Regions from separate parts of the Streptomyces sp. NPDC020845 genome, predicted to be linked through region 1. Evidence: riboswitches for the same ligand, from Rfam matches in the RefSeq annotation. Region 1 holds a riboswitch; the other holds the start of a gene.

Region 1 (3,263 bases):
GTAGTTGAAGAAGACGTGCGCGAGGAGGATCGCCCATACGGAGGTGTCGAGCCGCACCCCCCACAGGCTGTCCAGCAGCCCGCCGTGGCCGAGCAGGGCCAGGAACGCCGAGCCCGCGACGACGGTCGGCAGGACGAAGGGGACGGTCACCACGGCGCGCAGCAGCCGCTTGCCGGGGAAGGCGAAGCGGGCGAAGACATACGCGCCGGGCAGCGCGACCGCCAGCGTCAGGACGGTGGAGGCGGCGGCCTGCCAGCCGGTGAACCACAGGATGTCAAGGACGGCCGGGTCGGTGAGCACATCGCCGATGCGGCCCAGCCGCCACTGACCGTCGACGCGCAGCCCGCGGGTGACGATGGCGGCCACCGGATAGACGAAGAACAGCGCGAAGAAGGCGGCGGGCACGGCCATCAGGGCCAGCCGCAGCGCCGCCCCGCGCAGCCGCGCGCGCCGCCGCCCGGTGCGCTCCTTCGCCTCATCCGGCGCGGTGGCAGGGCGCTTTACAGGACGAGCGAGGACCATGCCTTGACCCACTGGTCACGGTTCTTGGCGATCTTCCGGGGGTCCAGGGTGGCCGAGTCGGCGATCTTCACGCCGTACTTCGTGAACAGCTCGGGCAGCTTCGCGTCCTCGCGGGCCGGGTTGACGTACATGTTGAGCGGCACGTCCTCCTGGAAACGCTTGGTCAGCAGAAAGTCCAGCAGCGCCTTGCCGCCCTTGGAGTTCGAAGCACCCTTCAACAGTCCGGCGAATTCCACCTGCCGGAAGCAGGTTCCCGTCGCGACCCCCGTAGGGGCCTGCGCGGGCCGCGGCTTGGCGTCGACGACCTCGGCGGGCGGGCTGGAGGCGTACGAGACGACCAGCGGCCGGTCGCCCTTGGCGCCGCCGGCCGAACCGGAGAAGCGGTCGTAGTACGCCTGCTCCCAGCCGTCGACGACCTCGACGCCGTTGGCCCTGAGCTTCTTCCAGTAGCCCTGCCAGCCGTCGTCGCCGTACCGGGCGGCCGTGCCCAGCAGAAACGCGAGGCCGGGCGAGGAGGTGGCCGCGTTCTCGGTGACCAGGAGGTTCTTGTAGGCGGGCTTGGTCAGGTCGTCGAGGGTCTTCGGCGGGGCCAGCTTCTTGTCGGCGAAGTACTTGCGGTCGTAGTTGACGCAGATGTCGCCGAAGTCGACCGGGGTGACGCGGTGCTCGGCCGCGTCGAGCTGGAGGGCCGCCGGGACCTTGTCCAGGCCCTTGGCCTGGTAAGGGGTGAACAGGTCGTTGTCGAGCGCGCGGGAGAGCAGGGTGTTGTCGACCCCGAAGAAAACGTCGCCCTGGGGATGCGATTTGGAAAGTATCGCCTGGTTGACGGCCGCCCCGGCGTCGCCACCCGGCAGGACCTGCACCTTGTAGCCGGTCTGCCTGGTGAACTCCCTCAGCACGGCCTTCGACGCGGCGAACGAGTCGTGCGAGACCAGCTTCACGGTCTTGGAGCCGGAGCCTTTGGAGGAGCCGGAGTCCTCGCCGCAGGCGACGAGCGTGGTGAGGCCGAGCGAGCCGAAGAGGGCGGCGGCGACGGCATGCCGAAGACGGCTGTTCATATGAGGCTGACTCCCTACGCCGGTATGACCCGGATCAGGTCCGAGGGTCTGCGGCCGAGCCGCACTCTCAGCGCTGTTCGCGCTCCCCTGTCGGAATGTTCACTTGTACGAGATGGATGTATGCGCGAGGTGGTGCCAGGGCACCGTATCAGCCGGCCCTCAGCGCTCCGCCGCCGCCAGCTGCCCGCACGCCCCGTCGATCTCCTGCCCCCGGGTGTCCCGGACGGTCACGGGCACGCCGTGTGCCTCCAGGGCGGCCACGAACGCCTTCTCGTCCTCGGGCCTGGACGCGGTCCACTTGGAGCCGGGCGTCGGGTTGAGCGGGATCAGATTGACGTGCACCCGACGGCCCTTGAGCAGCCGCCCCAGCAGGTCGGCCCGCCATGCCTGGTCATTGATGTCCCTGATCAGGGCGTACTCGATGGAGACGCGACGGCCCGACTTCTCCGCGTACTCCCACGCGGCGTCCAGAACCTCGCGGACCTTCCAGCGGGTGTTGACCGGGACGAGGGTGTCGCGCAGCTCGTCGTCGGGCGCGTGCAGCGACACCGCGAGCCGGCATTTGAAGCCCTCGTCGGCGAACCGCAGCATCGCCGGCACCAGCCCGACGGTCGAGACGGTGATGCCGCGCTGGGACAGGCCGAGGCCGTCCGGCTCCGGGTCGGTCAGCCTGCGGATGGCGCCGACCACGCGGTTGTAGTTGGCAAGCGGCTCGCCCATGCCCATGAAGACGATGTTGGACAGCCGCGCCGGGCCACCGGGGATCTCTCCGTCCCGCAGCGCCCGCATCCCGTCGACGATCTGGTGCACGATCTCGGCGGTGGACAGATTGCGGTCCAGGCCCGCCTGGCCGGTGGCGCAGAACGGGCAGTTCATGCCGCAGCCCGCCTGGGAGCTGATGCACATGGTGACCCGGTCCGGGTAGCGCATCAGCACGGACTCCACGAGCGTGCCGTCGAACAGCCGCCACAGGGTCTTACGGGTGGTGTCGTCGTCGCAGCTGATGTGGCGCACCACGCTCATCAGGTCCGGCAGCAGCCCGGCCGCCAGCTTCTCGCGCGCGGCGGCCGGGATGTCGGTCCACTGGGCCGGGTCGTGGCTGTAGCGGGCGAAGTAGTGGCGCGATACCTGGCCGGCCCGGAAGGGCTTCTCGCCGAGGGCGGCGACGGCCTCGCGGCGCTCGGCGGGCGAGAGGTCGGCGAGATGCCGCGGGGGCTTCTTGGCTCCGCGCGGCGCGACGAATGTGAGTTCTCCGGGCTTGGGCATGGTTCAACCAGTGTCGCAGACGTGCGTACGGCCTCGTGCCACACGTGGCACGAGGCCGTAACGGCCGGGGCGTGGGGCCGGTCAGCCGCCGCCCACGAAGACCACCATCAGCAGCCAGACCACGGGCGCGGTGGGCAGCAGGGAGTCCAGCCGGTCCATGATCCCGCCGTGGCCGGGCAGCAGCTTGCCCATGTCCTTGATGCCCAGGTCACGCTTGATCATGGACTCGCCGAGGTCGCCGAGGGTCGCGCTGACCGCGACGGCGAGCCCGAGGAACAGCCCCTGCCACCATGCGCCGTCCTTGATCAGGTACTGCATGGACAGCGCGCCCGCGACCATGGCGAAGGCGATCGCGCCCAGCAGCCCCTCGCGGGTCTTGCCGGGGCTGATGCGCGGCGCGAGCTTGTGGCGGCCGAA
Region 2 (3,263 bases), on a different contig from region 1:
CAGCTGGAAGTTGTGCGGATTGCGGATGCCGAGGCCAGAGCCGATGGGGGAGCCCAGCGGCATGATCGCGGCGCAGCCCACGTCCTCCAGCTTGCGGGCCAGGACCGGGTCGTCGTTGGTGTACGGCAGGACGGTGAAGCCGTCGTCGACCAGCGTCTCGGCGGCGTCCAGCAGCTCGACCGGGTCGGGGAGCAGGGTGCGCTCGTCGGCCACCACCTCCAGCTTGACCCAGTCGGTGCCCAGCGCCTCCCGCGCCAGCCGGGCGGTCAGCACCGCCTCACCGGCCGTGAAGCACCCGGCGGTGTTGGGCAGCACGCGGATGCCGTGCCGGTCGAGCACCGACAGGACCGAGCCCTGGACGGTGGGGTCCAGGCGGCGCATCGCGACGGTGGTCAGCTCCGTACCGGAGGCGAGCAGTGAGCGCTCCATGACCTCCAGGCTGGGCGCGCCGCCGGTGCCCATGATCAGGCGGGAGGAGAAGGCGGTCCCCGCGATGGTGAGCGGATCCGGGTCGGGGTCCGGTTCGGGGCGCATGGTGGCGTACGTCGTGTCGGGCATGGTGTTGTGCATCGTCTCGGCCATCTGGGGTTCAGCCTCCTTGGACCGCGGTGAGGACTTCGACCCGGTCTCCGTCGCCGAGCGGGGTGGCGGGCCACTGGCCGCGCGGGACGACCTGTTCGTTGACGGCCGCGGCGACCCCCGAGCGCGCCGGGGTCAGCTCCGCGACCAGCAGGTCGAGGGTGGTGCCGCCAGGGAGCTCGCGGGGCTCGCCGTTCACGGAGACGGTCATGGAGGCGCTCATGGACACGCTCATACGGGCTGCTCCTGCGGTACGGGGGTGGTGGGGCCGATGGGCGCGGCCGGGAAGCGCAGCGGGGAGAACGGCCGGGCCTCGTCCGGGAGTTCGCCGCGCGTCAGCACCTCGGCCATGACGTCGCCCGTGACGGGCGTGAGGAGGACGCCGTTGCGGTAGTGGCCGGTGGCCACGAGCAGGCCGGGCAGTGCGCTGGGGCCGAGCAGCGGCGCGTTGTCGGGGGAGCCGGGGCGCAGCCCGGCGCGGGTCTCGACGAGCGGCAGCTCGGTGATGCCGGGCACCAGCTCATGCGCGTCGCGCAGCAGTTCGTAGACGCCGCCCGCGGTGACCGTGGTGTCCCAGCCGAGCTCTTCCGAGGTGGCGCCGACGACCAGCTCGCCGTTCTCGCGCGGCACCAGATAGACATGCCCGCCGCGCACCTCGGCCCGTACGGTCCGGGACAGGAACGGCGCGTACGCGGGCGGTACGCGCAGCCGCAGCACCTGGCCCTTGACGGGGCGTACGGGGGGCAGCGCGCCCTCGGGGACGCCCGCGAGCCGCCCGCTGAAGCTGCCCGCGGCCAGTACGGTGCGCTCGGCCGCCAGCCGTGTGCCGTCGGCGAGTTCGACGCCAGTGGCGCGGTCCGCCGCGAGCGTGAGCCGTTCCGCGTGGGCGCGGTGGAAGACCACGCCGGCCCGCTCGCACGCGGTCAGCAGCGCCGCCGCCAGCCGCCGCGGGTCGACCTGGTGGTCCCCGTCGACGCGCAGGCCCCCGCGTACGCCCGGCGCGAGCATCGGCTCCAGGCGCCGGCATTCGCGCCCTGTCAGCCACTGCGACTCCAGCCCGAGCCGCCGCTGGAAGTCATGGAGTTCGCGCAGGTGGGCGCGGTCGTCGGGGTCGAAGGCCACGGCGAGCGTGCCGCAGGTGCGGAAGCCGACGTCCCGGCCGCTCGCCTCCTCCAGTTCGGCCACGAACTCCGGATAGCGGCGCGCGGAGGCGAGGTTGAGGGCGAGCAGCGTCTGCTCGCCGTAGTGGAGCTCGGTGACGGCCGCGAGCATTCCGGCCGCCACCTGGGCCGCGCCGCCGCCCGGCGCCGGGTCGGCGACGGCGGTGCGCAGGCCCCGCTGGGCCGCCCGCCACGCCGTGACCAGGCCGATGATGCCGCCGCCGACGACCAGCGCGTCGTACGGCCGGCCCGGCGGCCCGTCCGACGGCCCTTCCGGCGACCCCTCAGGCCCCGTAGACGAGGGTGTGCGAGATGCGTGCATGGGCGTAACGCCCCTCCCTTCGCCGGCATGACCCGGATCAGGTTCGTACGGTCGGAGGCCGCTTCAGCCTCCCTCTCAGCCCGCTGCGTCGGGCTCCCGCGAGTGCTTCGTCCCGCCAACCCTAGTACTAAGCTGCCCCGGGGAAGTAGGCGCAGGCCCCCACGCCGCCTGGCACGGCACCTCGCTGCGTTGTCGGAGTCGCCCGAGTAGGCCCACTACGAGGGCGATCCTCCGCCTTGCGATGCACCGCACCAGACGACGCGGGAACCCACTCCTACTTCCCCGGGGCCGCTTAGCCGGAACCGCCCGGAAGGGCGAGCCCCGCCGGGCGGTCCGGGGTCCCGGCCGCCCCTGTGCCCGAGATCTCGTCAGTCGGTTCTCCGGTGCGCCCCGTGCGCCGCCCTACAGTGATCGTGTGAGCGATGAGACGACGAAGTCGGCGTCCCCGGGGGGCAGCGGGCAGCAAGTGGTGATCGTCGGCGCGGGAATGGCCGGGGTGCAGACCGCTGTCGCGCTGCGCGACCAGGGCTGGACCGGCGGCATTCTGCTGCTCGGCGCCGAGGCGCACCAGCCGTACGACCGGCCGCCGCTGTCCAAGGCCGTGCTGCTCGGCAAGGCCGAGGGCTCCGCCTTCGACGTGGACTTCGCCGCGCTCGGCGTCGAGCTGCGGCTCGGAGTGTCCGTGACCGGCCTGGACACCGGCGCGCGGCGGCTGGAGACCGCGTCGGGCCCGGTGTCGTACGACGTCCTGGTGATCGCCACCGGCGCCGAGCCGATCACCCTGCCCGGCGGCGAGGGCGTGCCCGGTGTGCATCTGCTGCGCACGCTCGACGACGCGGAGCGGCTGCGTCCGGTGCTCGCCGGGCAGCGCGAGATCGTGGTGGTCGGGGCGGGCTGGATCGGCGCGGAGTTCGCCACGGCGGCGCGCGAGGCGGGCTGCGCCGTGACCGTCGTGGAGGCCGCCGACCGCCCGCTGGCGGGCGCCCTTCCGGCCGAGGTCGCCGCCCCCATGGCCGGCTGGTACGCCGACTACGGCGTCGAGCTGGTCACCGGAGCGCAGGTGGCCTCCGTGGACGCGCAGGGGGTGCTGCTCCAGGACGGCACGCGGCTGAGCGCGGACGCGGTGGTCGTCGGCATCGGGGCGCGGCCCGCCACGGGCTGGCTGGCGGGCTCGGGCGTCGAGCTGGCCCCGGACCGGTCCG

Evidence for each region. Region 1 has a riboswitch for thiamine pyrophosphate ahead of ACH4U7_RS30590 (thiamine ABC transporter substrate binding subunit). Riboswitches for the same ligand answer to the same signal wherever they lie in the genome.
Region 2: another riboswitch for thiamine pyrophosphate. It lies ahead of thiO (glycine oxidase ThiO); the one in region 1 lies ahead of ACH4U7_RS30590 (thiamine ABC transporter substrate binding subunit).

What each region holds. Positions count from the first base shown of each region.
Region 1 is NZ_JBIRSJ010000012.1:7,661-10,923, forward strand. It holds gene ACH4U7_RS30585 (ABC transporter permease) at 1-411, opposite strand, end outside; gene ACH4U7_RS30590 (thiamine ABC transporter substrate binding subunit) at 501-1,580, opposite strand; TPP riboswitch at 1,575-1,679, opposite strand; gene rlmN (23S rRNA (adenine(2503)-C(2))-methyltransferase RlmN) at 1,740-2,846, opposite strand; gene ACH4U7_RS30600 (phosphatidate cytidylyltransferase) at 2,928-3,263, opposite strand, start outside.
Region 2 is NZ_JBIRSJ010000002.1:385,834-389,096, reverse strand. It holds gene ACH4U7_RS05645 (thiazole synthase) at 1-534, opposite strand, end outside; gene thiS (sulfur carrier protein ThiS) at 590-790, opposite strand; gene thiO (glycine oxidase ThiO) at 811-2,061, opposite strand; TPP riboswitch at 2,058-2,171, opposite strand; gene ACH4U7_RS05630 (NAD(P)/FAD-dependent oxidoreductase) at 2,477-3,263, shown strand, end outside.